Regions from separate parts of the Dielma fastidiosa genome, predicted to be linked through region 1. Evidence: predicted binding sites of a transcription regulator. Region 1 holds the regulator's gene; each other region holds the start of a gene.
What was found. Region 1 encodes HrcA, which represses chaperone genes, less so after heat shock. Its sites were predicted from a motif close to TTTTAGCACTNNNNNNNNNNNAGTGCTAAAA; they were not measured.
Positions count from the first base shown of each region.

Region 2: the regulator HrcA is predicted to act here: its motif matches at 2,827-2,857, upstream of htpG (molecular chaperone HtpG).
Region 3: the regulator HrcA is predicted to act here: its motif matches at 8,929-8,959, upstream of DWZ33_RS06205 (Hsp20/alpha crystallin family protein).

Region 1 covers NZ_QRQL01000005.1:138,771-149,412, reverse strand. The annotation lists gene DWZ33_RS11875 (YitT family protein) at 1-214, opposite strand, end outside; gene DWZ33_RS11870 (type 2 periplasmic-binding domain-containing protein) at 320-1,006, opposite strand; partial or broken gene DWZ33_RS18300 (LysR family transcriptional regulator) at 1,046-1,219, opposite strand; gene DWZ33_RS11865 (M20 metallopeptidase family protein) at 1,343-2,500, shown strand; gene dnaJ (molecular chaperone DnaJ) at 2,654-3,760, opposite strand; gene dnaK (molecular chaperone DnaK) at 3,839-5,647, opposite strand; gene grpE (nucleotide exchange factor GrpE) at 5,662-6,294, opposite strand; gene hrcA (heat-inducible transcriptional repressor HrcA) at 6,305-7,324, opposite strand; gene DWZ33_RS18430 (prepilin-type N-terminal cleavage/methylation domain-containing protein) at 7,478-8,296, opposite strand; gene DWZ33_RS11835 (M24 family metallopeptidase) at 8,402-9,781, opposite strand; gene DWZ33_RS11830 (hypothetical protein) at 9,802-10,642, opposite strand, start outside.
Region 2 covers NZ_QRQL01000001.1:568,540-579,181, reverse strand. The annotation lists gene DWZ33_RS03040 (PFL family protein) at 1-1,074, shown strand, start outside; gene DWZ33_RS03035 (SLOG family protein) at 1,373-1,849, shown strand; gene DWZ33_RS03030 (pyridoxamine 5'-phosphate oxidase family protein) at 1,929-2,402, shown strand; gene DWZ33_RS03025 (DUF3784 domain-containing protein) at 2,416-2,742, shown strand; gene htpG (molecular chaperone HtpG) at 2,869-4,785, shown strand; gene DWZ33_RS03015 (MurR/RpiR family transcriptional regulator) at 4,869-5,657, shown strand; gene DWZ33_RS03010 (DUF7916 family protein) at 5,711-6,628, shown strand; gene DWZ33_RS03005 (hypothetical protein) at 6,719-7,396, shown strand; gene DWZ33_RS03000 (alpha/beta fold hydrolase) at 7,502-8,362, shown strand; T-box leader at 8,666-8,902, shown strand; gene hisZ (ATP phosphoribosyltransferase regulatory subunit) at 8,938-10,047, shown strand; gene hisG (ATP phosphoribosyltransferase) at 10,049-10,642, shown strand, end outside.
Region 3 covers NZ_QRQL01000002.1:291,919-302,560, forward strand. The annotation lists gene DWZ33_RS06140 (ABC transporter permease family protein) at 1-807, opposite strand, end outside; gene DWZ33_RS06145 (FtsX-like permease family protein) at 808-1,335, opposite strand; gene DWZ33_RS06150 (zf-HC2 domain-containing protein) at 1,442-2,104, opposite strand; gene DWZ33_RS06155 (RNA polymerase sigma factor) at 2,101-2,574, opposite strand; gene DWZ33_RS06160 (hypothetical protein) at 2,611-3,129, opposite strand; tRNA gene DWZ33_RS06165 (tRNA-Ala) at 3,496-3,571, opposite strand; gene DWZ33_RS06170 (phosphocarrier protein HPr) at 3,661-3,927, opposite strand; gene DWZ33_RS06175 (2-thiouracil desulfurase family protein) at 4,083-4,550, opposite strand; gene DWZ33_RS06180 (YaaA family protein) at 4,547-5,263, opposite strand; gene DWZ33_RS06185 (HdeD family acid-resistance protein) at 5,391-5,918, shown strand; gene DWZ33_RS06190 (hypothetical protein) at 5,957-6,811, opposite strand; gene DWZ33_RS06195 (helix-turn-helix transcriptional regulator) at 7,003-8,004, shown strand; gene DWZ33_RS06200 (TIGR04076 family protein) at 7,988-8,338, shown strand; gene DWZ33_RS06205 (Hsp20/alpha crystallin family protein) at 8,421-8,840, opposite strand; gene DWZ33_RS06210 (nucleoside recognition domain-containing protein) at 9,004-9,843, opposite strand; gene DWZ33_RS06215 (recombinase family protein) at 9,867-10,642, opposite strand, start outside.

The sequences.
Region 1 (10,642 bases):
AAGGTATATTCAACAGAAAATTAATGATACCGGCAATATCAAAATTAAATTCAAGATGAAAGATTTCAATCAGCAGTGTTCTGATAATCTGCGCGATACCGATGATTCCGCCATTATATACATGCATTGGAACCACAAATATATTAACTGCCATTCCAAATAAAAAAGAACCAGCGATTACATATAAAAAATTAGACGTCCATTTACTCTGCATACCTTAACCTCCCGCAATGAGCTGCAACCTTGATATATTATAACATATATCACAAACATATTATATCATGTTGATAGAAGAATAAGAATATACAAATAAAACACATCAAAATTTATCAGAATCAGTAGTCTTGACTCGGACTGTATTTTTTAAAAACTCGATTAATTCAATTTCCTGCGCAGTAAAGGCAGTGCCAGACTGAAAAATAACACATATGTTCATTTTAAACTCATCATCAATTAACGGAATATAACAGAATTCCGGATTTTTCGAATCCGGTGTAAGGGTTAAAAGTGAAAAACACTTATTATTTTTCAGCGCCAAGAATAATTCATCTCTATTCTGTACTTTCAAAGAAATATTAAAATCATAGATTTGCCTAAGCTTAGATGCTTCCGGCAATGCTGTATAATAAGTTAAAGGATATGCAAGCATTTCACTGATTGAAATACGCCTTTTGCCAGCAAGAGGGTGCTTCCTGCCAACGATAACATATGTCTGTACAGATTCAAAAAGTTTGAAATACCGCAGCTTATATTGCTTTATTTTTTCTGCGAAGCTGATTAAATCTAATTGGTTGATTGGCAAGATTCCAATATGAACTCCCTGACTTATGACATCATTAATTATTTCAGCGGGTTCTGTTCGACGCAGCATGTTTGAAAACAGATATCCCTGTTCCTGAAATTTAAGAAATGCTTCAAGAATATATGATAAATAAATGAATGAAACAGAAATCGACTGTATACCGCACTTAGAAGATAAATCTTCTATTTTTTTATATTCAGTCATGATATTTCTTGCCGATTCAATAAACTTTTCGCCATTTTCAGTTAATTTAATGCCTTTAGGTGTCCTTAAAAAAATCACAAAGCCTAATTCTCGTTCACACCTTTTCACAATATTATTTAATGATGGCTGTGAAATGAACAGTTTTTGCGAAGCGCGATTAATTGAGCCGCATTGAGAAATAGTGATAAGTTGTTTTAAATGGTGAATCTCCATAAGTTGATTTCCTTTCAGTTATAATGTATATGTTATAACAGATATAAAATTATACTTCAAGACAAAAACACAAAAAAAGGATAAAGTAGAACTGACATTAAAGCCAAGAAAGAGAGTGAAATAATGTATTCTTCAATTTATACAGAAAGTAAAGAAATGTATGATGAACTAATAGAATGGCGCAGAGAATTGCATAAAACGCCTGAATTAGGACTTGAGCTTCCGCAAACTGTCTCTTTTGTGAAAAACAAGTTAACTGAACTTGGTATACCGTTTGAAACAAAAGTGAATGGTAATTGCATTGTCGGATATCTAGGTTCAGGTGAGAGATGTCTGCTGCTTAGAGCTGATATGGACGGTTTACCAATGTTTGAGGAAAGCCAACTATCCTATGCATCGCAAAATGGCAATATGCACGCTTGTGGTCATGATATCCATACAACTGCACTGTTAGGAGCCGCTAAGCTATTGAAAAAGCATGAGCAGGATTTAAAAGGTAAAATAAAACTATTGTTTCAGCCGGGCGAAGAAACATTTGAAGGCGCCAGAGCCGTAATCAAGGAAGGTATATTAGAAAATCCTAAAGTAGATGCGTCTTTCGCGGCTCATGTTGCTTCTACCCTTCCTGTCAAAACCATCGCTTACGGCACGCTGACAGCCACTTCTGTCTTTGGTTTTAAGATTACGATAACTGGTAAAGGCACACATGGCGCTATGCCGCAGAATGGTATAGACCCGATTAACGTTGGGGTTACTATTTATCAGGCATTACAAGAGCTCATTGCGAGAGAATGTGCCCCCAGTAAAGAAGTATCATTGACCATAGGACAATTCAATTCTGGAACAATGAATAATGTCATACCAGAAACAGCTGTCTTACAAGGAACATTGCGCACCTTTGACAGTGAAACTAAGCAATATTTAATCACACGAATCAAGGAAATTGTAAAGAATATCTCTAAAGCCTTTCGTGCAGAAAGTAAAATAGAAGTGTTGACGGATATACCTGTACTTTGTTGTGATGAAAAAAGAAATGAAGAAATTGTGAAAGCGTTGAATTTAATGAATGCGGAATTAAAAATTATATCCGGCTTACACACAACTGGATCTGATGATTTTGCTGTATATGCAAATGAAGTACCGGCTTCTTATTTTATGATTGGTGCCAAAGAGAATTCGAATACTATTTACGCGCATCATAATCCAAAAGTATGTTTCAATGAACAGGTTTTACCAATTGCCGCAGCTGTCTATGCATGTGCTGCATTGGATTGGAAATAGTTAATGAAAGAATCATAAATGATATCAGTTAAGTACAGAGGTTAGTCCTTTTATATGACCGTTTTAAAATAATATCCTATTTCTATCACACTGAATTAATTGTATTCTTTAAATAAACCAAAATAAAAACCTCAGCAATGCCGAGGTTTTTGTCTATTTCTTAAATGCTTTCTTAAACTTATCAAATGGTGATTCACTTGTCTTGCTGTTCTTTAGCTTTTCATAGTATTCTTTTTCTTCACGAGACAGCTTCGTTGGAATCTCCACTTTTACTTCTACATACTGATCGCCCTGACCGCCGCGGGGAGCTTTAACACCCTTACCGCGCAGACGGAATTGAGTACCATGCTGAGTACCGGCTGGAATCGTCAATTCAACATCACCATAAACGGTTGGCACATCAACAGTGCAGCCTAATGTCGCATCAACAGCGCTGATTGGCACCGAGATACGAATATCATTGCCGTCACGAACAAAATTAGGATGACGGTTTACATTGATTTCAATGTATAAGTCACCATTTGGACCACCGTTAGTACCCCGTTCGCCTTTATTGGCTACACGGATCTGCTGACCGGACTGAATCCCTGCCGGAATCTTGATTTCCAGCTTAACACGCTTATGCTCATAGCCGCGGCCATGGCATTTCGGACATTTATTCTTGATTTGCTTGCCTGTACCGTTACATTCCGGACAGATTGAGTTCGTCATGAAAACACCAAATGGGGTTCTCGACTGCTGCTGAATCTGACCTGTACCGTTACATCTTGAACATGACTGAATATCATCTTTGCTGCGCGCACCGCTGCCTAAACACTCACTGCACTGTTCATCCACTTCCAGCGTAATTTCTTCACTCTTGCCAAATACCGCGTCCATAAAATCAATCCGCATCTGCATGAAGCGGTCATTGCCTTTGCGCGGCCCTGTTGACTGACGGCGTGAAGATGTCCCACCGCCAAAGAAAGACCCAAAAATATCACTGAAATCATCAAAACCAGCGCCTGAGAAACCGCCGGCACCGCCGCCGAAGGCGCCGTCCATGCCCGCATGACCAAACTGATCATAATTTGCTTTCTTTTGAGGATCGCTTAATACCTCATAGGCTTCATTAATTTCCTTAAACTTTTCCTCGGCGCCTGCTTCTTTATTCACATCAGGATGATACTTCTTCGCCAGGGAACGGTATGCTTTTTTTATTTCAGCCTCACTTGCACCCTTACTGAGTCCAAGCACCTCATAATAATCTCTTTTTTCCATAGAATCACCCTTGACCTTTATTCACTCGTTAAACACGAAATTCTAGCAATGGCTAGAATTCGTGTTTCTATAAACTGTTTAGTTCTTTTCTTTAAAATCAGCATCTACAACGTTATCATCGTTGTTATTTGCAGAACCAGCGTCAGCACCCTGCTGTGCCTGCTGCTGATACATTGCTTCACTGGCAGCCTGTGCAGCTTTTTCAAGTGCATCCAGCTTAGATTTTACAGACTCCATATCGTTTTCGTCAAGAGCTTTTTGCAGTTCATCACGAAGTTTCATTGTTTCTTCCTTCTGCTTAGCGTCAATCTTATCACCGGCTTCAGCGATTGAAGTATCAATTTGGTTGATGAAAGCTTCTGCCTTATTCTTTAATTCAGCTTCTTCTTTACGCTTTTCATCTTCAGCCTTATGTTCTTCAGCCTCTTTAACCATACGTTCGATTTCTTCATCACTTAAACCTGAAGAGTTAGAAATCGTAATAGACTGTTTCTTGTTAGTACCTTTATCCAATGCAGATACGTGTACGATACCGTTAACGTCAATATCGAAAGTAACTTCAATCTGAGGAATACCGCGGCGTGCCGGTGCGATACCGTCTAACTTAAACATACCTAATGTCTTGTTATCATTAGCCATTGGTCTTTCACCCTGCAATACATGAATATCTACTGCCGGCTGATTATCCGCAGCGGTCGAGAAGATCTGTGATTTACTTGTAGGGATTGTTGTATTTCTAGGAATCAATACGGTCATTACATTACCCATCGTTTCGATACCTAATGATAATGGTGTAACATCCAGCAATAATACGTCTTTAACATCACCGCTGATAACTCCGCCCTGGATAGCAGCACCCATTGCTACGGCTTCATCTGGGTTTACTGATTTATTTGGTTCTTTACCTAATTCATTCTTAACCGCTTCCTGTACAGCTGGAATACGTGTAGAACCACCAACTAATAATACCTGATGAATATCATTCTTTGTCAAACCGGCATCTCTTAACGCATTGCGTACTGGGATGATTGTACGTTCAACTAATGATTTAGTCATTTCATCAAATTTAGCTCTTGTTAATGTTGCTTCAAAGTGCAGCGGACCATTAGCACCCGCTGAGATAAACGGTAATGAAATCTGTGTTGTTACTGTACCGCTTAAATCTTTCTTCGCTTTTTCAGCAGCTTCTTTTAAACGCTGCATAGCCATTTTATCTGAACGCAGATCAATGCCATTTTCTTTCTTGAAAGAATCTACCATCCAATCAACAACAACGTTATCAAAATCATCGCCGCCCAGATGTGTATCACCTGAAGTTGATAATACTTCAAATGTACCGTCAGCTAATTCAAGGATAGATACATCGAATGTACCGCCGCCTAAGTCATAAACTAAAACCTTTTGTTCTTTATCTGTTTTATCAATACCATAAGCTAATGCAGCAGCAGTCGGTTCATTGATAATACGTTCAACTTCAAGACCGGCAATCTTACCAGCATCTTTAGTTGCCTGACGCTGAGCATCATTGAAATATGCAGGAACCGTAATAACCGCTTTAGTAACTGTTTCACCAAGATATCCTTCTGCATAAGATTTCAAATATTGAAGAACCATTGCAGAAATTTCCTGCGGTGTATATTCCTTACCTTCCAGAGTTACTTTTTCATTCGTACCCATTAAACGTTTGATTGAAGAAACCGTATCCTTATTAGTTACTACCTGACGTTTAGCAGCATCACCAACGATACGCTCACCGTTCTTATAAGCAACTACTGACGGTGTAGTTCTGTTTCCTTCTGGGTTTGTGATAACTTTGCAGTCGCCGCCGTCCATAACAGCAACGCATGAATTTGTTGTACCTAAGTCAATACCGATAATTTTACTCATAATGTGTGTCCTCCTTATTCGCTTACCTTTACAAGCGCTGGTCTTAAAATACGATCTTTAATCATATAGCCTTTTTGTAATACTTCCAATACCATACCGCTTTCCACGCCTTCCCGGCTTTCCTGCATCAGTGCCTGGTGGAAGTTTGGATCAAACGGCTTATCACTCGCTTCGATTTCAGTGATACCTTCTTTTTTCAGAAGCTCGATCAACTGGTTGTAGATCATTTCAAAACCCTTGACATAAGTCTTGATATCTTCTGAGTCACTCTTGACGATCAATGCTCGTTCAAGATTGTCAATGACAGGCAGAATCTCTTTACCAAAGCTCTGCATTTTATATTTATTAGCAGTATCAAATTCCTGCTGAAGCCGGCGCTTCGCATTTTCAGTATCTGCGTACGCCTTGTAATAAGCATTCTTGGCTACGTCTAATTCCTTGCGTAAATCTTCATTTTCCGCTTTCAGCCGTTCAATTTCTTTTTTCTTGCCATGTCCGTGACCCTTGCCTTCATGTTCACATTCACATTCACAAGATTCAGCTTTCTCATGGCATTCACATTCACAGGCTTCGGCTTCAACGTTTGGCTTAGTTTCCTCAGCCGCCGCTTCGCATGTCTGCTTTTCTTCTGTTTTTTTCTCGTCCATTTTATTCTCCTTATTCGTTGTTGAACATCTTTTCAATCTGCTGGCTCATGTATTCCATCAGCGCAACAACCTGATTATAAGGCATACGCGTAGGTCCCACTACCATCAGCTGGCCTTCCTCATCCTTATTGATCTTAAACTTGCTGGATATGACAGAAACATCGTCAATATTCATTAATTCACGATTATCTGTACCGATCCTGATTGCCATCTCTTCATTGCCATAACCAATCTGACGCCACAGACTGCTGTTTTCCAGCATTGACATCAGCTGCTTCAGCTTTTCAATATCGGCAAATTCCGGCTGATACAGCATATTTTTCTGTCCTGACAGATAAACCTGATCACTGGCAAACCGTACAAAGGCATTGACAAAGGCTTCAAACAATATTTCATGCCGCTTAACCTTGCCTGCCAGCAACGGCTCAATCTCTTTCATTTTTTCAACAACTTCATTTAATGCGATACCGCACAAATTCTCATTCAATATATTGCAGCAGGTGGTAATATCACTCATTGAAATATTATCTTCAAATTGGAAGGTTTTATTTTCTGTATGACCATGATTGGTAATAAATATTGCCACTGCACTGCGTTCATTGATTGGAATCAGCGAGATATGCTGCAAGGTCTGATACCTTGATTCAGGTCCCAGAACCACACTTGTCAGATTTGTCATCTGTGAGAGAATATCACAGCTTTGCCGAACTACCTCATCGATGCTCATGTTGCGGGCATCAAAGACGGTCTGCAAGGCATTGACAACTTTCTGATCAAGCTGCTTTTCCATCAGATTATCAACATAATACCGATAACCTTTAGAAGAAGGTATGCGGCCGCTAGATGTATGTGTTTTTTCAAGCAAGCCCATTTCTTCAAGCGCTGCCATTTCATTGCGCAGCGTCGCTGATGAGCAGTTGAAATCAAGCAGTGTGAGTAATGTTTTACTGCCGACCGGTTCAGCGGTACGAATAAATTCATCAACGATGGTTTTAAATACTTTCGTCTGTCTGAATGTTAGCTGATCCATATTCACCGCTCCTTTCTAGCACTCAACCCTTCTTACTGCTAACAGTATATACCGAATCTTTAGCACTGTCAACAATAAAGTGCTAAAATCAAATAAAAATGAATGTGAAATTATGTGTCTAACATAAAAACGAACAGATTACGCGTCTGTTCGTTATGGCATGATAATTTCTCCGGAAATCACAGGGTTAGCTTCTACCCAGTGCAGCTTTTCCATTTCTTCTTTAACAGTATCATAGGATTTATTAGCGATTAAGATTGTCTGATTTTTTGTAGACGGCTGATACCACTTGCCGCTGTCACGGTCATAAATCAGCGAAGCAAACCAATTTTCACCTGTCGACGCATAGACATACTTTTGGCCGCTTGGTGTTGTTGTCTCTGATTTATATGTATCCATATAAGGCTGTACATAATAAACAGTATCACTTCCATCAAGGATAAGTGTCGGCCATTTCCCGCCATTGGCTTTTTTTAAGATAGCCCGTACCTGATCATTGCTGTTTAACTGCCAATCATTAATATTCTTATCACTTCCGTAAGGGTTAAATTGTTTGTATTTATCTGGGTTATCCATCAAATCTTTCATTTGGTCAAAAATCTGAACTGGAATTGTCGAAGTTGTTTTAGAATGAATCGTACATTTTGTCCGATAGGCAGTTTTCCCTGCATCAGTTGTGTATGATTCAATTAAGTAGCTGCCGCCGTCAGGACATTTAGGCACAGTTGAGAAATATTCTTCATTCGTATTATTTAATACCTCATTCAGTAAATCATAATTTTCATCACTGCCAAGTCTGATAAGCTTAGTCTGATAAGCACGGTTGATTGAGGTCAGATTACTATCACAAACGGCTTTCTTCGCATCTTGGGCATAACCGATAAAAGACGGTACTAAAAAAAGTGCCAAAATACCAAGAATGGCAATGACAACGATTAATTCTATTAATGTAAATCCATCTTTCTTACGCATATCTGTGCTCCATACTGTTTACGAATAATGTTATTATAGCATAAGCAAAAAAGAAAAACAGCCGTGAAACTTGTTCTTCGCAAAAGAAAACTCCCGGAAGGGAGTCTACTCTTTTACAAACGCTAGTTTTTTATTCAGCATGAGCGGACGGTAATAAGCAACTGTATCATTCATCGGCAGCACTTCTGGATGCAGATGAATACCCAGCACTTCACTAATATATGCACGGCGCTTCATGAAAGTTTCATATAGGGCCGGATATTCTTGTTTTAGCTGGTTACGCAGCGCAGCATCCGCTAAAGCGATTCCGCTCTCACAGCTGGCACCGCCCAATCCTTCAACACTTGGAATGATATCAATCTGAAGCAGCATTCCACTTTTTAAAGAAGCCGCTGAGCCTTCAAAAATCGGTGATGACAGCCATTCCTCATCCGCACATAAATGCCCCGGATTCAAATGCCAATGATATTTATGCTTAGGCAACACCTGCTCAATCTTTTGATACATTGCATCCCCGCTCATTCCAAGCTGGATGTTTTCAAGCCATGCAGCAACCGCATAATAATAAGGTTTTGCAATTCCATCTAAATAGGGAACTGTCAATTGTGTTTCATCATACAGTGCATAACCGCTGCGGCTGCTTAAACCACCCTTATAACCCACTGTCAAAGAAATCTTGTCACCTAGTTTAACCTGATTATCAGTGGGATAGAGATTAGCCTTAACGAAACGTTCTCCGGCAGCAGCGATCGTAACAACACTGTTGCGCTGGCCATAACGATTCAGGCACTGCCCAAGCTCCATTTCTGAAACACCTGCCGCCAGCATATTCATAGCCGCCAGCATGCCATCACTCGCTAAAGCAGATCCAAATTCATAATGGGCAAGCTCATTAGCATTATTAATCGTTCGAATTCCTTCTGCGCCAATAAACAAATCACATCGATTCATCAGATTCTTTCTGCCTACTAAAGTTTCAAGTGCCTGAACAATATAATAAGGGAGATCAAAAAGCTGTGTATTATCATTAAACTGACTCGTGAACATTTTCCAGCCAACAACACCAAGCTGCATTCCCTTTTGAATGCCTGCTTCCTTAAAACAATCAATCAGTGATCGTTCACCCTGCATTGGCTGATTAGGCAAAGAAAAGTACGGTACATGAACAGCCTTTGCTTTGATTCGGGAAATACCCGCCTTATTCAAATTTTCATTGCCAAGCAGCAAATACGCTGTGCCATTTTTATGCACGACAAGCAGCGCTTCCTCAAAACGAGGAAGAAAACCAGTTAAATATTCAAAATTAGATCCATGTTCAAGATCACCATAAATAAGCATCACATCTAGTTTTTCTGATTGCATTTTAGCAAGCAGCTTAGCTTTTCTTTCCTGCATTGTTTCATCACTCAGCATCACTGGTTTTTCAGCTTTAGATATAATAGGTTCAGGTATTTCCTTTAGTTTTACTGCATCAAATAGATTCATAACCGCACCTCTTTTTCTTTTTATTTATATTCACGAAGAATCATATCCACCATCTCATCAGCTGCACCATAAGGAAAATATGTATTATATGATTCAAAAACAATTCCATATTCATCCTTATTAACTGCATAATAGTGAAAACCATTACTATATGCACACAGATAAGTAGGCTTTTCATCCGCATTGCGAAGTCTCGCACCTAATACAGTATCAATTTCACAAGGAACACAGACTATCCTGAAAGCTTTAAAATCATAGATATAGCTTAATGTCTCATAATGGATATGATCCTTTTTGAGTTTATCTTTAACATCATAAAGATAGCATGTATCTATCCGATGGTAACGATCACTCTCTGGACTCAGCGTTTCCAATTCAGCTTCCAGTTTCTGCTTTTGATTAAGCAGATACGCATTCTTTTGCGGCTCATAATCAATATGATAAACAATTTCTTTCACATCAACTTCATCGACCTCAACCATTCGCTGAGCACATGGCTTCATCAATTGATCAGCAATACCCTCACCATAACGGATACATTCCTGCCAGTCCACACCTTTTTTTAGTAAACGCGGTGAACTGTCACCTGCTTCACCATTGAAAATCATAACCGGATAGCCGTCATTTCCTTGTAAGCATCTGCGCATAACACCAAAGAAATCTGCACTGATCAGCATATTCTGGGCACCAAGAATTGTAGGATGGCAAGCCAAGTTCAGAATTTTGACAATAGGCTTATTACCCGCACTGATTCGAATTTCATCACAATAGCGATAATACTCATCATTTTGCCGATTCCGATTATTATAATAACCAGTGACTGTATGCTGGTCTAAACAAACGCTCACATCCTCTAGCTTG
Region 2 (10,642 bases), on a different contig from region 1:
GCTTTAACTTTAGAGCGCTGCGCGCAAAGTGTCGGTGTTAATTTTATCGGCGGTTTTTCAGCGCTTGTTCAAAAGGGCTTTTCAGCTGGTGATTTAGAAGTGATGAACGCGATTCCGCAGGCTTTAGCGCAGACGGATCATGTTTGTGCCTCAGTAAATATCGGCTCTACAAAAGCCGGTATTAATATGGACGCAGTTAAGATTATGGGTGAAAAGGTTGTGGAAGCTGCCAAGCTCACTCAAGACCGTAATTGTATCGGTGCTGCCAAGCTGGTTATTTTTTGTAATGCACCTGAAGATAATCCGTTTATGGCGGGTGCTTTTCATGGTGTCGGGGAAGCTGACTGTGTGATTAATGTCGGGGTTTCCGGTCCAGGGGTTGTAAGAGCCGCGCTGGCCAAGGCACCAAAGGATCTGCCGATGCATGAACTGGCGGATATTATTAAAAAGACAGCCTTTAAGATTACCCGTATGGGACAGCTTGTCGGAACAGAAGCGAGCCGCCGGTTAGGTGTGCCTTTTGGTATCGTTGATCTTTCATTGGCGCCGACACCGGCCATCGGTGATTCTGTGGCTTATATTTTAGAAGAAATGGGTCTTGAAACATGCGGTACCCATGGTACGACAGCCTGCCTGGCAATGCTTAATGACGCGGTGAAAAAGGGCGGCGTTATGGCATCAAGCTCAGTCGGCGGTTTATCGGGTGCTTTTATTCCTGTTTCTGAGGATGCCGGCATGATTAATGCAGCCCGCAGCGGTGCGCTAAGCATTGAAAAACTGGAAGCTATGACAGCGGTATGCTCTGTGGGTCTTGATATGATCGTTGTGCCAGGTGATACACCGGCCGAAACGATTGCGGCAATTATAGCTGATGAGGCTGCAATCGGTATGGTTAATTCTAAGACAACAGCTGTCCGCGCAATTCCTGCTATCGGTGTCGAAGAAGGCATGGATCTGGAGTTTGGCGGTCTGCTTGGCAGTGGTCCAATCATGAAAATTAATCGCTGTTCAAGTGCTGTGATGATCAATCGAGGCGGAAGAATTCCGGCTCCGTTGCAAAGTCTTAAAAATTAAAATTCAGCTCTTTTATCAAAAAGAGCTTTTTTAAATGAGTCAGCAAATTTTTTTTACGATTAAATTAAATATTGATAGATAAACAAAATAACTGGATAATTAACGTTTATGTACTGATTATTGGGCTAAATGTATTTTAACGTTAACTATTACAAGCGGCGGTTAAGCTGTTGTAACTTTAAAATGTAAAGTTTATAATAAAAATGAAAGTATCTGAATATCATGAAATAAGGTGAAAATAGTAATTATTGAAAATGATAGGATGATATAAAAATCAATGACTAAAGGAGACACAATTATGAAACGTACGATCTGTTTTGATGGACCGGTTTACGATCATCTGCAATATGCGAAGGATGAAAATTCAGTGGAATGTCAGCGTATTAAAAAGGTACTGACAGATAAAATCGACACTTTGATCAAAGAGGGAGAATGTGTGTTTATGAGCGGTGTGCGACGGGGGATAGAGATGTGGACTGCTGAAATCGTACTTGAAAAGATGGAAGTGTATCCCAATGTAAGTCTGATCTGTGTCTGTCCTTATGAGGAACAGCCAACCTATTGGAATGAGAATCACCGTGAGCGTTATTTTACGATTCATCAGCTTTGTACCAAACTGGTAATGCTTAATCGGCATTATGAGAATGATAGCTATCAGAAACTGGATAATTATCTTCTGGAGCATTGTGATACCATTGTTACGCTGAACAGTGAAGAATCAAGAATGGCAAGAAAAGCGGCGCAAATGAATAAGCTTATTTTAAGCATCGACTAAATGAGGAGGTTCAGCCTCCTTTTATATTGCTTGTTCCTGTTTTCAGTGCTACTATAAGAGAAACAGGAAGGTGATTTCCATGGATGCTTATGAAGTTGGACTGCAGAAGCTGTCAGCCTTATTCAGTCAGGATCGGACATTTGTTTTAGCGACAGTGAAGGAATCAAAACCCTCTCAGCGGGTAGTGGATACTTATTATGATGAGGGTGTATTCTGGATTGTCACCTATGCTCAGTCAAATAAGGTAAAAGAATTAAGGATGAACCCGCAGGTATCCTTATGTAATTCATTTCATACATTTAATGGTTTAGCTTATTATGCCGGACATCCGCTTGATGAGCAAAACAAAGATATCCGCGCCAAGCTGATTCAAGTATTTGAGCCTTGGTATTTTGCGCATAATAATGAAGCGGATAAGGATATGTGTTATGTGCGGATTGAATTAACAGAAGGTTTTTTTCATACTGATGGTTTCGGATATATCATGGATTTTACAAAGCATGAAGCTAAAATTATTCCCTTTACTCCGCAAATCAGTCTGTTACCGATTTAGGCAGGTGATGTAAATGCTGATACAAAGCATAGTGGGTGTAATTTGCGGGGGACTCGCACTGCTGCTTTTGATTTATTGTATTTTTATGCTGTGTGAAAGAGGCCCGATTTTTACTAATCGTTTTATATGGAGCAGTGAAGCTGAAAAGAAAACCTTTGATAAAAAGGCGGAATATCGTCTGGCGAGCATCGTCTACGGCACTCTGGCGTTATTCTTCGCTTTAGAGACGATTTATGTATTTACTTTAGATATGCGGGTGCTGATCGTTGGATTTGCTTTGATCGGCCTGCTTTTTATCTATTTGATAATTAACGCGGTTAAGTCTCAAAGAAAGCGGTAAAGGATTGTTTATAGCAAAAATTAAGTTCGTTAACGAACTTTTTTTATTTTATGCTTGAATTTTAACAGAGATGGATTATAATATCATTAGCACTTAAATGCGATGAGTGCTAACGGAGGGATCAACATGAGCAAAAAGAAAGCATTTAAAGCTGAGTCAAAACGATTACTTGATCTGATGATCAATTCTATTTATACGCATAAGGAAATCTTTTTAAGAGAATTGATTTCTAATGCCAGTGATGCGATCGATAAGTATTATTATTTATCATTGAGTGATGAGAATATTACGGCAGATCGTTCAGCGCTGAAAATTCAGCTGTCAGTGGATAAAGAACACCGTACTCTTACCATCAGTGATAATGGTATTGGTATGAACAAGGATGAGCTTGAAGAAAACTTAGGTACGATTGCCAAGAGCGGTTCTTTAGCCTTTAAGGAAAAAATGGAAGCAGAAGAAAAGAATGATGAGGATGTTGATATCATCGGACAATTTGGTGTCGGTTTCTATTCTGCCTTTATGGTTGCCAGTGATGTTGTAGTGGAAAGCCGCAAAGCTGGAGAAGAAGAGGCATACCGCTGGGAAAGCAATGCTGTTGATGGTTATACAATCGATAAATGTGAAAAAGCGGAGCATGGTACAACGATTACTTTAGTGTTAAAGGAAGACAGTGAAGATGAAAAATATTCACAGTATCTTGAAACCTATGAGATTGAAAATCTGATTAAGAAGTATTCTGATTATATTCGTTATCCGATTACAATGTTTGTATCACATGAAGAACCAAAAGAAGAAGGCAGCGAAGAAATGCAGCTGGTTGTCGAAGAAAAGACATTGAATTCAATGGTGCCTTTATGGAAAAGAAATAAATCAGAGATTACCAAAGAAGAATACAATGAATTCTACAAGAATAAATTTAATGATTACATGGATCCTCAGAAGGTGATTCACACACATGTGGAAGGCAGTGTAAATTTTGATACCTTACTGTTTATCCCGTCAAAGGCGCCTTATAATTATTACAGCAATGAATATGAGAAGGGCCTGCAGCTGTATTCACGCGGTGTCTTTATCATGGATAAGGCCAGTGAATTAATTCCGGAATATTTCCGCTTTGTGCGCGGTCTTGTCGATTCACAGGATCTGAGCTTGAATATCAGCCGTGAAATGCTTCAGCATGACCGTCAGTTAAAAGCGATCGCTTCTAAGATTGAAAAGAAGATTAAATCTGAATTAGTAAATATGCTGAAGAATGATCGCGAGGAGTATGAAAAGTTCTGGAAGAACTTTGGCCTGCAGATTAAATTTGGTATTTATAATGATTATGGTATGCATAAGGAGATGCTGCAGGATCTGCTGATGTTCACATCTTCCCATGAAATGAAGCTGACAACGCTTGATGAATATGTGAGCCGTATGAAAGAGGGACAGGATGTCATCTATTATGTAGCCGGTGATAATCTTGATAAATTGGATAAACTGCCAAGTGCAGAACTGGTAAAGGATAAGGGTTATGAAATCCTTTATCTGACAGATAATGTCGACGAATTTGCTCTTCAGGTAATGATGAATTATCAGGAGAAGAATTTCAAAAATATCGCTCAAGGTGATTTGAATCTTGAAAGTGAAGAAGAAAAGAAGGAAATTGAGGAAAAGGCAGAAGAAAATAAAGATATGCTGTCTGATCTGAAGGAAACATTAAAGGATAAAGTAAGTGATGTTGTTATCTCAACTCGCTTAAAGAGTCATCCGGTATGTTTGAGTGCCGGTGAGGGTATGAGCTTTGAAATGGAAAAAGTATTGTCCCAGATGCCTGAGGGTAATCCATACGGTATGAAGGCAACCCGTATTTTGGAAATTAATCCAAATCATCCAATCTTTGAAGCTTTACAGAAGCTGTATGGCCGCGATAAGGATAAGGTTAAGGATTATGCGGATCTGCTTTATGATCAGGCATTATTAATTGAAGGCTTTGATTTAGATGATCCAATCAGTTTCTCAAATAAGATTTGTAATTTAATGGTTGATGCAAGTAAAGAATAAGAGTGGCTGTCCACTCTTTTTCATCATTATAAAAGGAGCGCCGGGATGGAAAAATCAATAAACCAAGGCAAAAGAAGTCGATTATGAATAATGCTTATATTCGTCTGCTGGTTTTCTTATATACAGCTGAAAAATCCTCTGTGGATTATGAGATTGCCGTTGTTTTGATGAGGGAATATAATCGCTTTCCCAACATACTGATTGAAGATATCGCAAAGCAGGCTTGTACGACGGCTTCAGCAGTTACTAAGTTTTGTCATAAATTAAATTATAAAAGCTTTAAGGAGCTGCGGAATGATTGTATTTGTGATGAACAGCTTCAGGTGATTCCTAAACAGCTTGAACTTGCCCAAACCAGCTATAAACAGGCATGTTTATCTTATTTAGAGCAGGAACAGCATAACCTAGCCTTTTATATGCAGTATCATGATGAAGCAATGATTCAAAAAGCAGCTTCATTGATGCGGGCGGGGATGGAAATCGGTATTTGTTATGCCCCTTATAGCTATACCTGTGTGCATGTGATGCGCAATTATCTGGAGATGTTTCATATTCAGGTACAGGGTGTGCCAAGAGATCTCGATGAGGATTTTATGGCGTATCGCTTAAAGTCATCAGCTTTGATTTGGCTTATCAGCTTGCAGGGGACATGGATCAAGGAGCATTGGAACTGGCTGATTAAGCTGAAGGGTGAAGGGAAAACATTTTTAATCATTATCGCTACCTATGAAGAAAGGTTTAAAGAGCTGACACCTTATATTTTTCCTTTTCAATTTAAGGATACAATTCTGGATACAGCCGCTCAGATTTCTTGTCTTTTCGTGAAGCTTGCGTTTGCCTATGCGAATTTTCCAAAATTGGAAAAAAGCTGAACAGCGTTTATCAAAGACACCTGTTATACTGAAACTGTAAACAGGAGGTAAAGATGATGAAACGTTTTTTGGACTGTGGTTTTTCTGATATGGAGGCAATGAATAAAAAAGAATTGCTGGAATCTTTAGAGGCAAGTGAGGGACGCGTGTTGATTGCAGAGTGTTCTCTGTGTCATGACAGCTTACTGCCCCCGATTAGCAACGCGGAAATCAGTGCGGCATTTGGCGCGGATATTCTTTTATTGAATATGTTTGATGTGAATCATCCACGTATTGACGGAATCCAAGGGGCAGCGGATAGTGAGGTTATTCGTGAATTAAAAAGACTGAGTGGCCGATTGATTGGTGTTAATTTAGAACCCATTGACCCAAGGGCAGAGACCATGGGTCAAATTGAAGCGATTTGTGAAGGCCGGCAGGCTAGTGTGGATACGGCGCTAAAAGCAAAAGCGCTGGGCATTGATTTTATCTTGCTGACTGGCAATCCAGGCACCGGTGTCAGCAATCAGACAATCATTGAGACACTGAAAATGATGAAGGAAGCAGTCGGTGATGATGTTGTATTGATGGCAGGTAAGATGCATGCCGCAGGTTCAAAAAGTGAAGCTGGCGAAAATATTATCACAAAAGAAACGATCCGTGCGTTTGTCGAAGCGGGAGCGGATGTTATTTTGATTCCGGCGCCGGGTACAGTACCGGGAATCACTTTAAATTATGTAAAGGATATGATTGCGTATGCTCATTCTTTAGATGCCTTGACACTGACATCGATCGGCACCTCTCAGGAAGGCGCTGAGGAAGCTACGATCCGTGATATTGCTTTGATGTGCAAGATGTGCGGTACGGATCTTCATCATGTAGGTGACGCGGGTTTTGCGCCGGTGGTACCAGAAAGTATTATGGCATACAGCATTGCCATTAGAGGCAAGCGTCATACATATGCCCGTATGGCAAGATCAATTAATCGATAATGCAAGCGGGCTGTCTGATGGTTGTTATTGCAGAAAGTGACTAAAACTGTTAGAATGAATGTATATATTAGAGAATAAGAGAGGGTTATCATGCAACAATATTTAATAGTTTTAGGGGTTTTTGCGATTATTTATTTAATTTATTATATTTGGAAAAAGAAAAAATCCAATGCTTTAATTGACGAACTTTACAAGGTACTGCTGAATAATGATGAAAAACGGCTGAATGAGATCTGTGATTCAAGATTGGCTAAGTTCTTATTTACACCTTATCATTTATATTACTATAAGTTAAATTTCTATACGAAGAATGATAATGAAAAAAAAGCAACGGAAATTTTAAAGACTTTGCTGCCTTTAAAGATTCGTGATAAAGAAAAGCTGTCTTTCTTAAATCTAACTTTCCCATATTTCTTAGGTAAGGAAAATAAGAAGATGTGTGAAGAAATCGCACCATTGATTAAGACTTTATCCGCTAAGGATAAAAATGCAGAGCTGATCTGCAGTGAAGTTGATTTATTAATGGATATTTATATTCATCCTAACCGTGAGAGAATTGCGGAGCTGCGCGCTCTTGCTGATGAGAATGAGGGCGAGGTTAAGGCAATGTATCTTGAACGTCTGGCTATTCTGTATACGATGCTGGATGAAATGGATAATGCGAAAGCGGCTTTTGATGAAGCGGTGCCATTGGCTGAAAATGCGGCTTATAAGGCTAAGCTGGAATTACTTGCTGAAAAGATCGGCGAAAAGAAACATAAGAAATAGTTATTATAATCAGAAACAAGCTGCCCTGAATTTGCTTTTATAGGGCAGCTGTTTTTAAAATATCAGATATATTACAGATCCAGAATCTGAAAACATGGAGGATTTATGAAATCGATATATAAATCAGCACAGGGAAAGCAAAAAATAATCGATCTATATGATGAACAGTTATCGAGACTTAATGTACCTTATCGCGATATTTATATAGCTACCTCCTTTGGTCAAACGCATCTAATTGAAACAGGGATTCAAGCGGGGCCGCCTCTGCTTGTATTTCATGGCGGCAATGCGACTACCGCCTATAATTTATTAGCGTGTACGTTTCTGTTGGAGAATTTTCATGTTTATGCCGTTGATACAATGGGGCATCCCGGTAAAAGTGCTGAAACTACTTTATCGCCTAATAATTATGATTATGGCAAATGGGCAAGTGAAGTGATATCTAATCTTGGATTCCAGAAAATACGATGTTTCGGCGGTTCTTTCGGGGCGGGCATTCTTGCCAAAACGATGTGCGCGGCTCCTGAAAAGATTGAAAAAGCGGTGCTTTATGTGCCATCAGGAATAAAGAATGCGCCTGCTATCCATTTAATAAGCATGGCATTGCCAATGCTGTTCTATCGGCTTACACATAAACCGAAATGGTTGATTAAAACCATTCTGCCAATGGCTGTATCTGAGGAGAACATTGATCATGACGCGCTTGAAACGGCAAAGTGCAGCATTGATAACGCAAGAATCAAAGCGGGGATGCCAAGTGATGCAGATCCGAATAAAATACGAAAATGTCTCGCTCCTACGCTAGTGATGGCAGGCGAAAAGGATTGTATGTTTCCAGCTGAACGGGTAATTCCACAGGCTGAAAAAATGCTTGTCAGCTGTACTGCATATTTATTGGCAGGCAGAGGGCATATGCATAGCTTAACGGAAACTGAGAAACAAATGATTATTCAATTTCTTATGTGAAATAGTACAATTGAAATGATTGTCAGATTAATATCACCGTTTTTTTTATTACAATAAATATTATTACTATTTTACTGATTTATTAATAATAGACAAAATATATTATAAAAACTAAAGTTTTTATTTATTTTAAGCAAAAAGTTCGAATACAATAATGTTATTAAAAGATAGGTAAGGCTGGTATATATCGGGTGGAGATGATTGCACTTAAATTTGTCTGTTGAATGCAAATTATTACATTTTAATGAAAATTTACAGAAAATGGTTGACATCCATTTTCTTCAGCGTTATGATTGAATCAGAAATAATGTTAAGACTGGAAAGAGTAGAGCTGGGCGCAGTATAGAGAGCTTTCGTTTGGTGGAAGAAAGCCTGTTTAACAGTTTGAACACATCCACGAGCAGTCAGGGTGAATGAAGTAATCCTGAACGGGTCCCTGCATCCGTTATCATGCTAGAGTATGTTTGTACTTGAAGAGGTTGGCATTGTGAGATGTCAATAAAATAAGGTGGAACCACGAAGTCAGCTTTCGTCCTTAGGATGAAAGCTTTTTTGTATTTAAAGGAGGCATAAAGATGCAATTCAGTATTCCGGAGGGAACCCGCGATCTTCTGCAGCGCGAGTGCCGAATTAAAAGATTAATGCAGAATCGTATTGAAGCGGTTTTCGAGCGTTGGGGATATGAGGAAATCATTACACCGGCTATTGAATATTATCGGACTTATCAGACTGGCTTCATGCTGCCCAAGGATGAGGAGATGTATAAGTTCTTTGATCAGCAGGGACAGATTTTAACTTTAAGGATGGATATGACGGTACCCATCGCAAGATTGGTAGCAGCTCGTTTCAAGGATCAGCAGCCGCCGTTTCGTTTTCGATATTGCGCCAATGTCTATAAGGTTAAGGAGCATTTAGCTGGTAAGCAGAATGAAGTGAGCGACTGTGGGATTGAATTGATCGGCATGAATGAGCAGGAAGGCGATCTGGAGGTGCTGTGCTGTGCATGTGAGGTGATTGATCAGCTTTCATTAAAAGACAGTGTGCTTGAAATCGGCAACGTGAATTTTTTTCATCAAGCTTGTTTAGCCTATGGCATTGTGGATGATCAGCAGGCTTTAATGGCTGAATTGATTGACAGGAAGAATCTGCCGGCCCTTCATGAACAAGTATCCAAGCTGCAGTTGGATGATGCGGGCAAGGCATTCTTTCTGCGGCTGCCATGGCTGTGCGGTAAAGCGGATATCTTAGATGAGGCTTTGTCCTATTGTTTCAATGATGAATTGCGTGCAATCGTGCTGGCCTTGAAAAAACAGCATGCGGCGTTAACGATGCTTAGCGATGCTGCAATTACTTATGATTTAAGTAAGGTACCGCATCTGAATTATTACAGCGGTTTGATTTTTGAGGTTTATGCGCAAGGTGCCGGCAGTGCGGTAATCAGCGGCGGCCGTTATGATCATCTGATTGAGAAGTTCGGCAAAGCGATGCCGGCGATTGGGTTTTCAATCAAGCTGGATCAGCTGCTGCCGCTGATGAGTGATGTGAGTGTTAAAAAACATGTTCTGGTATATCCGTTATGTAAACAGGTAGAGGCGTTAAAACAAGCAGCGCTCATGCGTCAGCAGGGAATTGTCGAGCTGCGGGTCGATGATCAGGCTGACATTGTATGGTTTGAGGAGGGATAGAATGAGTCTTTCAATTGCGTTAACCAAGGGACGTTTAGAAAAGCAGACCGTGGAAAGATTGGCGGCAGCCGGTTATGGCATCGAGGCTTTAAAAGATAAGGGACGTCAATTAGTATTTCAGGATCAGATTAAGGATATACGCTATTTTCTGGTCAAAGCAAATGACTGCATCACCTATGTGAATCATGGCGTGGCAGATATAGGTGTTGTCGGTAAGGATACTTTGCTGGAAAATATGAATGAGACCTATGAGCTGCTGGATCTGAAGATGGGCTGCTGTAAATTTATCGTCGCGGGTTTAAAAGATAAGAACCCTTTAATGAAGTTTGGCCACATTAAGATTGGTACGAAATATCCAAATGTTTGCCGGGAATATTTTCAAAAAAGAGGTATGGATGTAGAAATTATTAAGATTGACGGTTCGGTGGAACTGGCGCCGATTTTAGGCTTATGTGATGGTATTGTTGATATTATGGAGACGGGTTCAACGCTCAGGGAAAACGGGCTGGTGGTTTTTGATACCGTCTGTGATTTATCGGCAAGATTAATTGTGAATAAGGCCAGCTTTAAATTAAAACAGGCAGAAATTTCACAG
Region 3 (10,642 bases), on a different contig from region 1:
CGACGCTTCAAACCCGTGTTGTAATGGATATGTAGACACCTGCTCTTTAACAAAGTCTATATCCGCATGATTGGAAAGAAATACATAGGTATTATGCAGAGAAGAAAGCTGCGTCATGATATCATCACGGCTTTGTTTTGTAAAAGGCGCAATGAACCAACCGTTTAATGAAACCAAGGGATAACGTATTAAATCATCTTCCTCAACCCACTTTGCATCAATGGGAATATACCCGGCAATTTCGTACTGACCGCCTGTGCGCTCATCGGTAAGTATTTGTCCCTTTGATAAAATATCCTTGAATACCTCGCTTACATAAAGAGGCAGCAGACCGCTTGTTGTAGCTGTGTATTCGGTAATTCCGCCTTTGACAAATGACAATATTTCCTCATCGATGCTTAATAGCTGCGATATGCCCGGATAATTTTCGTATTTTTGTCCCTTTAACAGCTCCCCATTGATTGCCTTATATTCATTCATGTTTTCAAGTTCGGAAAAATACATACCGGTTGCGTCAAACTGTCCTGCTGCTTCCACCCCCTGCAGTGCTTTGATATAGTCAAGATATTGCCGGATCACATTTGCAAACTCTGGGCTTTCTTCTGTATATTGGTAATTCAAGTGCAATACCTTTTCCATATCAACACCCATATTGCTTTCAAATATTTTTTGCTGATAAGCTGCACTGGCCGCATTTGTGAAAGCAGATAGAACCGTCTGCATCGCAATAACACATACAAGCAACATCAAAAATGAAAAAAACTTCTTTTTCCTTATTTCCCTGATCGATAACATTAAAAGTTTCATTTAAGAAATCACCTCCGCAGGGTGTATTTTCAAAATGCGTATAACAGGAATAATAACAGAAATCATCAAAGTAAATAACAAGAACAGCAGCGAACTACGTAAGAAAAAAGGTGTTATATGTATGGATATGACTCCCTGAGTCATGCGTGAAAATATCTCAATCAAAATAAACCCTATGCAAAGACTGACAAATAGTATTTCCGCCATTTCTGATACTGCCGCGCAAATGAGATTACGATTTGACCAGCCGAACGCTTTACGAATTGCCATATCTTTGCGCTTTGTAACAATCCAATAGTTTGTAACCACAAGACAATTTGCAATAGAAAACAGATAAATTGAAAGCGCAAGGGAAATCCCCGTATTTTGCATAGTAGTAAATATCGGTGTTTCTTGGTTTGCATCTGCTAAAGAATTTAAAATATCATTAATTGCACTAATGCCAACCAATACGGACATTATAGAAATTGAAAATCCGATCGCTAATAAGATTGTAGTAGGACGGCACTTCCGCTTTATTTTAAACATAGTAAACCTCTCTTTCGCTTTTACTCTATGACTGCGCAGTTTACAATTCGTTACAAAATAAAGCGCACTTTTTTGTGCGCCGCTTTCCAATCTTTTATATGTATTCCTATTTACGCCAAAGCAAAACAGAATTGTCAATTATTTTCTGCAAATTGCCGATATCCATACTTTCTATGCCTGTATAATCCCCTGTATAGTAAAATACGCGGTCAATGTTTTCTGCGCCCTTATCGGCACTGCATAGGACATACTCGCTGAATATATCATCATTCGTAATAAGATCGTCCCACTTTGTTCCCGACATATAGAAAAACAAATAGGTGTCCATTTGTCCGTTATTTTTGATTTCCACTTGCTTAATTTTAATATAATTAGCTTGATTGCCCTGTAATCTGCCAATCAAGCTGTCGTCTGCCATTGACACCGAAATATTGTTCTCATAGGAAATCACCTGCTCGGATTTTTTCAAAAAGCCGACAATTGAAAAAGATGCAGCCGCAAATATGGCAAATGCAAGTACAACAACTAATATTTGCTTTTTGCGCAGCTTTCTTTTTATCGAGCGAAAAGACGCTGCTTTTTTCATTTCCAACTCAGCATTTTGCGGAGCTGGAAAGATTTCATCTGTTTCACAAAGGAAATTATAGTAGTCCTTACAGGAAGAACATTCTGACAAATGATTTTCAATAATCTTATTGCTTTCTTCGCTGCAAACCCCATCATGGTATAGGGGCAGCAAGTCCTTTATCAAACTACAAGGATATTTCATTTTATGCCCTCCTTTATCTTTAATTTTGCTCTATGATAAGTTACTCTCGCCCAGCTTTCAGATTTACCGAAAAGACTTCCGATTTCTGCAAAGGAGAGTTCTCCAAAAGTACGCATCCAAAATACCTCTTTATAAGGCTCTTTTAACCGATGAAGCAATTTGTGAAGTTCAAAAGCCGTTTCCTTATTGAGCAGTTTTTGCTCTATGCTTTCAGTACCCGGGATAGTATCTAAAGGATAATCAACTTGTCTTTGCTTCCGTTTGACCTCTGTATAAAATATATTTTTAGCAATCTGGCAAAGCCAAACACTTAATTTACATTCCCCGCGAAAAGTGCCAATATTTTTTAGAGCCTTAAAGAAAGCCTCTTGAGTGAGTTCCTCTGCCCATGCCTCGTCTTTGCAAAGGGAAAGGGTATATTGATATACCGTATCAAAGTATTCTGAATATATCTTTTCAAAGTCTTTCACTCCAACACCTCGCTTTCTTTCATCTTTCTGATGGCTTTATTTTTTGAATAGGATCATGCTTGTTAAAACGGCAAATAGAATATCCGATACTCTGATTTTATCAAACAATACTGTTGAAGTCACAAGCATTATCAAAATGATTCCAATAGAAATTATCCTTGAAAACCAATGCTTACCTTTTGCGTACCAAATACAAAATCCCATAGGCATGCAGAGAAAGGCAAACACTGTCCACCCATAGGCTATCAAATGTGAATAAACACTTGCTGTCATTTCTGCAGTTATGTAATATGTCATTAACATTCCCATGCAAAAGCTGAAAACATTAACTGAGGCCCGCACAGCAGAATTGCTGGATACAGAAATCAATGTGCAAATAAAAATCCAAACAGATGTTTGTGAAAAGATATTTCCAATGTCAGTTGTGTAAAGATCAAGCAGCTTAATCAAGACACCTGTAATTAGCCCCAAGCAACTAATAAGGACAAAATGAATAATTGCTTTAGAAAAAGTTATCGGCTGCCCGGATTTTCTGATAGGATCAAATAAGCTCATTGGCCGCCTCCTTCCTTTATAAGACTAACGAAATTGAAAAACGTTACAATTATTTTTAAGATACTTTTTCTTCTCCCGCCAACAGGCTTGTCAGCGTCATTGTATCAATCAAAACGCCGGATATTCGGCCTGCGCAAAGTTTCTGTACCTTTCTTTCGGAGATGCCTTTCTGCCGCATGAGCCTTTCAAACAACTGCTTGCCGTTTGTAGAATAACACACAAAAATACCGCAACTTATTTCAAGCTGTAGCGTGGCAATATGCAGTAAAGGACGCTATCTTGTGATAACGTCCCTTTTGCTTGGTTATTTAGTTGTTAAATTTGTTTTCTTATCTCAACACCCATAAAAGGCGTTTATTCGTATATTGGTGGAGCTTAGGGGGCTCGAACCCCTGACCTCTACGCTGCCAGCGTAGCGCTCTCCCAGCTGAGCTAAAACCCCAATACTGACATTGCGATGCTATTATAACATAAAACTTTCATAAAAAAAATGGCTAAATGCCATTTTTTTATATTTAATTGTGAATTAAATTAACCAACGATTTTTTGTGTACGAAGAACTTCTTCGATAGCTGCGATAGCAGCATCTTCATCTTCACCGTTGCAAGAAATAGTGATTTCAGATTGTGTTGGAATTCCTAAAGACATAACACCCATGATTGATTTCATGTTTACTTCACGTCCTTTGAAAGACACATTCACTTCACATTTGAATTTACTAGCTGCGTTAACTGCTACTGTTGCAGGGCGTGCATGTAATCCAACTGGATCGATTACTGATACTGTAATTTGTTTCATTTTTATTCCTCCTAATATTCTTCTACTCCATTTTAAACCATTTCGGTAGCACTTACAATGCTAAAATCGCAAATATTTGATTATTTTAAAAATAAATCTGCGAGCCTTGTTTTTCAATCAGAAATGTAGTGGTATTTCAATCTGACAAACGAGATTTATAAAGTTTTACAGAGCCGTTCTTCATCTATTTTTCCTGATTTAAGCTGTTCAGTAAAAGCCTCACTGCTGATTACATTAAAGCCGTGATCCAGTAAATACTGCGCGGTTATGCCGTTTCCTTCAATGATTCTGCCGCTGAAAGTTCCATCATAAATCCTGCCTGCGCCGCAGCTTGGCGAGCGTACTTGCAGGATACACAGCGTGCATTTATTCGCCTGTGCAACTGCCAGCGTTTGTTTTGCGCCTTCTATGAAAGCTTCTGTCACATCTTCGCCAAGATTGTTGATAACCCGATCCTTTACCCGTTCACAACAGGCCCTTGGCGTCGGCAGACCACCCATCACCTCAGGACAAACACTGATGTATTCCTTATCCTTCAGATAATCTATAAGTAAAGCATTGGCGTTATTACCGCCGCTGTATTTACAATTTTCACCAAGCAGACAAGCACTGACCAATATCATAATTGCACCTCCTTGACAAATACTAAATGCTTAGCGTTGGAAAGCTGTTCATGAAAGTGATATCCATCTTCATTAAAAGCCTTTACCGCTTCTATATTATCTATCTTATGCTTAATGCAATAATAAATCAGCGAACCGCGGGCCATCTTAGCCGCCGTCGCCTCAATCTTCAGTTTACCCTGTTTTTCCACATAAAAGGATACACTGCATTTTGTTTCAGGCAATAAAGCACTATATTCCTTAGAACAGCAATCCAAAATGCATTCATCCTTTAAACCATCCGCAAGCTTTAACCGCCAAAATTCAGTAAGCGATTTGCCCTCAACCTGTAAGGGATTCTCAACATCCAAACGATATTCACTGATGCCGTCCTTTACCCTCAGCATCCCATACAAGCCACTCATAATCCGCAAGTGTTCTTGAGCAAAATCCCAATCCTCCTGATTCCATTCATGCACCTGCATCCGTTTAAACTGCAGGCCGTCAAAGCACAGTCCGGCATTGTTCTGCGTCACTGGTTCAAAGGATTGAAAACGACTCACATTCTGCAGCGCTATCTTTTCATTGCACTTATAGAATTTCATTAGTTCCTCTTTATTTTTATCTTTTAATAAGGAAGCTATATAGGCAGCTGTCTGTGCAAACATCGGCTGGCTCGCTTCCGCAATTGCCTCGCTTTTCATCGTTTTAGTCGGTGAACAACATATGATCATTATCTTTCTCCTTAATACCTATACAAATTTAACCGCATGTAATAAAATAAGTCAAATAAATCTTTCTGTCTAATGGTTAATTGTAAAAAATAGGTTATGATAAGAATAGATAAAAGGAGTGATCGTAATGAATAGAAAATGGAGTCAGGTTTTGTGGCTGCTGTCCGCGATTTTATTAATTGGTGCCGGGGTGATCTGTATTATGAATCCGATGACTGCCCTCTCATCAATCGCCTGGATTATTGCCATTGCGATATTATTTGAAGGCTTTTCAGATATTGTTGGTTATTTCTTCTTCAGAGATACCTTTTTCAGTAACGCATGGATGCTGATCGACGGTATTTTAAGTGTTGTCATGGCTTGCTTTTTAATCGGTTATAATGACATAACCGCTGCCTTTATACCTTATATATTCAGTAGCTGGCTTTTAGTTACAAGTCTTGCAAAATTCATCAATAGTTTTCAAATGCGCCGCTTTAACTTTGCCAGCTGGAATTGGATGTGTGCGCTTGGCATTGTCGGCATCGCATTTTCAATCTTTGCCTTTTTCAATCCGTCGCTGGCAATTCTGACAATCAGTGTATTGCTTGGCGCCCTGTTGATATTCCAAGGCTTAGTTACCTTGATTCGCTGGTATCTCTGCCTTAATTTTTAAAGTTTTCCCTCTCTCGAACAGGTACGCCTGTTCTTTTTTTATCCCGCATAGCCAAAGAACCAGGCAATCATCGCAAATAAAATAGTCAAAACGATGGAGACATAAAGCCAATCATTTTTTTCTGTGAGGTCATCAACCGGTTCAGCCGCCACTGTTTCACTCTCCTGCTGTGCATTTTTGCTAAGCTTCAGCCAGTATTTATTCCCTTCACTGATCAGCTCAACCTGATGTGATGCATTTTCCATCTCTGCCGCCAAGGCTGCTTTTAAAGCGATATCAAACAATGCTGAATAATAACCGCTGATCTGATCAAAAGCCTTTTGAGCCATCAGTACCAACAATTCATCCGGCACCTCTCCCGCCTCTTGGTAAACAAGAATACCATTCAGGTTATCCGTTCTATATTGCGCAAGCCGCCGTCTGCGTATTAAATCTGCCTGTTGATCAAAATGTTCCTTATCAGTAAGTGTATCATCGCTGACCAGCTCTTCAAAATCTTTAAGAACATCAGATACCACCGCATAAGCCAAGACATCTCCTTGTATCAGATGGGTATATTCATTCAGCTGATCATTGTCAATCCTCACCCCAGTCTGTGTATATTCATAAGTATCCTTTTGATCAAGATGCCAGCGTTCAGTCAATGAAACATGTCCCAAAGGTACATCATCAAAAAATGTCTGCCAGATCACACTGTCAAAGTTGTTCTTATAGCGTTTATAGGACGCACTGCTTTTAAGTGCATATAAAACATCATTCCCCTGCCGGTACTGCATATAATCAAGTGGTTCACAGGATGTTTCTGCCGGGCATTGAGCTGAAAAAGGAATCTGTTCTACCTTTAATGCAGATGGCATGCTCAGCAGCAATATTAAAGAGAGTAAAATTTTCATCGGTAGCCTTCTTTCAAGATTACTATGCCTAACCTTGTTTTAATTATGCGTAAACACTTTGCTTCTTTGAAAGAAATAAGTACCATTCCTGATATTGGTAAAGCTCATATAGAAGTGCAAGTAAAATCAAGTCTGATTCTTGATTCTGTTTTATAATAATCATTGTTATATAACAGAATGGCGGTGTAAATATGTTTGAATGGCAGCAGCAGATTCAAATTATAACGGATGAAATCGATCAATGCATCAAAAATTACAATGATGAAGCTTTAACCTTGCGTATGCTTGCTAAGCGGCTTGGTTATTCTGAATTCTATACAACCAGAAAATTCAAACAGATAACAGGCATGCAGTTTAAAGATTATTTACGATGCCGAAAATTAGCCTTTGCGCTGAAGGAAATCCGTGACAGTGATAAGCGTATTATGCAAATTGCTTTAGATTATGGCTTTTCATCGCATGAAGCATTCACCAGAGCATTTAAGAATACCTATGGTGTTACACCAAGTCACTACCGCGCCAATCCCCAAGCAGTCATTCTCCGCACTAAAATACAGCCCTTTGACCGTTATTTTTTAGGTCTGCAGGAAATAGGCATGATGAAATCCTCTGCGTCAATTAAGATTTATTTTGTGACAATTCCCGCTCATAAATTTCTATATATCAGTAATTATGAAAGCAATGGCTATTGGGATTTCTGGCAGAAACAAAAATTAAAACAAGGTCAGGATCAAGATACTGTCTGCGGTTATCTGGACAGCATCAAGGGCAAGCTGGATGATGGCGGCGGCAGTGAAACCAACAGCAGCAGCGGTCAGATTATGGCTTATATTATCGATCCCGGCGGCAGGCTTTGTGATTGGGGGATTGAGCGCGTTGAATGCTATGGCGTCAGACTGCCAGCTAATTATCATGGTGTTATTCCTCCGCATTTTCAGCTGCGGGATGTCTTATCTGCAGAATATATAGTCTTTGAACATGGGCCCTTTGATTATGATCAGGAAAACCGCAGCGTAGAAGAGCAAATGGAAAAAGCAATGGCAGATTTTGATTATACTGAAACTGATTATGTACCGGATCTGACACCTGGCAGAATCATTTATTTCTATTTTGATCCAGTGAAGGGATGGAAATATATCAGACCTGTAAAGAGGCAGGCAGACAAGGAGCAATATAATGAAAAAATGGTATGACGAAGAATATGAATGGGAAATTGAAGTAGCCGGCTTTCTGCGCGGACAGCAGACAGAACACTATTGCCGCAATGGTGAAGAGATCGGGGATAAATACACCTGTACCTATGGCTGTCCAGTAAACGCGGATGGCCAAGGTATTTGTTCAAAGGTAATGCTTTTAATGTTTCCTATCATGGAAGCTGTCAGAAGCGGCGGTGATTTGGAGAATATCGGCGGTCATGAACGTTACAGTAAAAATGTCGTATGTCCAGATGGCTGTGTATTATTTAAAATGACCGCTAATAAAACTGGCAATGAAAATTTCCACAAGGGACACTTTTATGATTCATAGAAAAATTTTATAAAGCACAAAAAAAGCTGTAACGCTTTTTGACCTTCTCAATCTTGGGTCAAACCGTTACAGCTTTATGCTTTTATTCAATTGCTATAAATTTCTTTTCTTCAACTTCTTTTGGTGCATCAACAGGTACTACGATTTTCAGTTCACCATTTTCAAATTTAGCTTTAATATCCGTTTCCTTAACACCGTCACCAACATAGAAGCTGCGTGAACAGCTGCCGGTGTAACGCTCCTGACGGATCACATTACCCTTGTCATCCTTTTCTTCATTGCTTGTATTCTTGCTGGCACTGACATTCAGATATCCATCCTTCAATTCAATCTTGATGTCCTCCTTGCCATAACCAGGCAATTCCATATCAAGCAGGTAATTGCCATCCTTTTCCGTTACATCCGTTTTCATGATATTCGAGCTTTTCTTAGTGAAAATCGGATCAAAAAACATATCATCAAATGCATCATCAAATAAATTCAATCCAGGTAAGAATTTCATAACCATCGCCTCTTTCGTAACAATATCATTTCATGAATTCAAACCTCATCAGGTCCTATCCTGATTACACTTATAGTATAATCCAAAGTGTTGGCACTGTCAATAGTTGAGTGCTAAATTTTTGACTTTTTTCAATTAATTTTTACTAATAAATACAAATCTGTTAAAAAATCAGTGTCGCTGCCAAATTCACAAGCATACATAAGCCCAAGCCAATCAATGTCGGAAGCGCAAATGCAATCAGCGTCCACCGCCAGCTTTGTGTCTCTTTCTTGATGGTCAGCAGGGTCGTTGCACAAGGCCAATGCAGCAAAGTAAAGAGCAGGGTGCAGATCGCGGTGATCCATGTCCAGCCATGATCTACCAGCAATGTTTTTAACTGCATTATATTATCATAATCAACCATGGAACCGCTGGCTAAGTAGCTCATAATCAGAATCGGTATCACGATTTCATTGGCTGGGAAACCAAGGATAAAGGCCAACAGTATATAACCATCTAACCCGCACAGCTTTGCAAAGGGATCAAGAAGTCCTGCGCAGTGAGTCAGCAGTGTGGCATCACCGATTGTAATATTCGCCATCAGCCAAATTAAGAGACCGGCCGGGGCGGCCACTGCCATCGCTCTGCCTAACACAAACAGGGTACGGTCGAAAATTGAATGTACAAGCGTTTTGACAATCTGCGGTTTACGATAAGGCGGCAGCTCCAAAATAAAGGTGGAGGGCACCCCCTTAAGAATCGTTTTATTCAGGAGCGACGATACCTTAAAGGTTGTGAATACGCCTAGCAGAATGACTCCCATTAACAGCAGTGTGGATATTATTGACTGCATAAAAGGCAGGGAAGCTCCGACAAAAAACATCGTTATAATAGCTATCATTGTAGGAAAGCGCCCGTTGCATGGTACAAAGTTATTCGTACAGATAGCCATTAAACGCTCTCTTGGCGAATCGATGATCCGACAGCCGACGATGCCAGCCGCATTACATCCAAACCCCATGCACATGGTTAGTGTTTTCGGCGCTATGGTTTGATTTTAAAACGCGGATGAAAAACGATCTGCTGCTGCTTTTCATGATTCTCATCACTTCCCTGACTGATTTCAATAGATTCAAAAAACGCAGATAACAGCTGCGGTGACAGCTCGTCAAAGCGAATAATATCCCGATATATTTTTTCAAAATCCACAGTGTCATCTACCGTTTGTCTAAAGCTGTCCAGCTGACTTTTCTCTGCTTCATAATGCTCTTTGAGCTGTTCAAAGCGCTGAGCGCTCAGCGTACCCGCATAATAATCAAGATAGAGCGTATCAAGGATGTGATTCAATTCATCAATGCGTTCATTCTCATGCTTGGACGGCGACAGCTCCTCTTTGATCTCAGCAAATACTTCCTGCTTCTCAGCCTCATCCAAGAGTGCATAGCGTTTAAGCACTTCCCTTGTACACTGCATCAGATCATTATAATCAATAAAATGATTGCTGCAGATCGATTTTCCATGGCTTTTGTATGAACCGCATGCCAGAATCACATGCGGCATACTGCCAATCGTCGACATGCCGTGATGACAGTCAGCACAAACCGCAATCTTTGAAAAGCTGTTAACAAAGCTGTCTTTTTTTACACACTGCCGCTGCTTTGCCCCTTCATTGGCTAAATCGAATAATTCCTGTTCCACAACCGCCTCATGTGTATTTTCTACAATGATCCATTCCTGCATCGGCAATGCACTGACATGACGATTTTTAAAACTGCTCTTGACTGACTTCCCCTGTGCGCTGTGTCCGCGATAAACCGGAT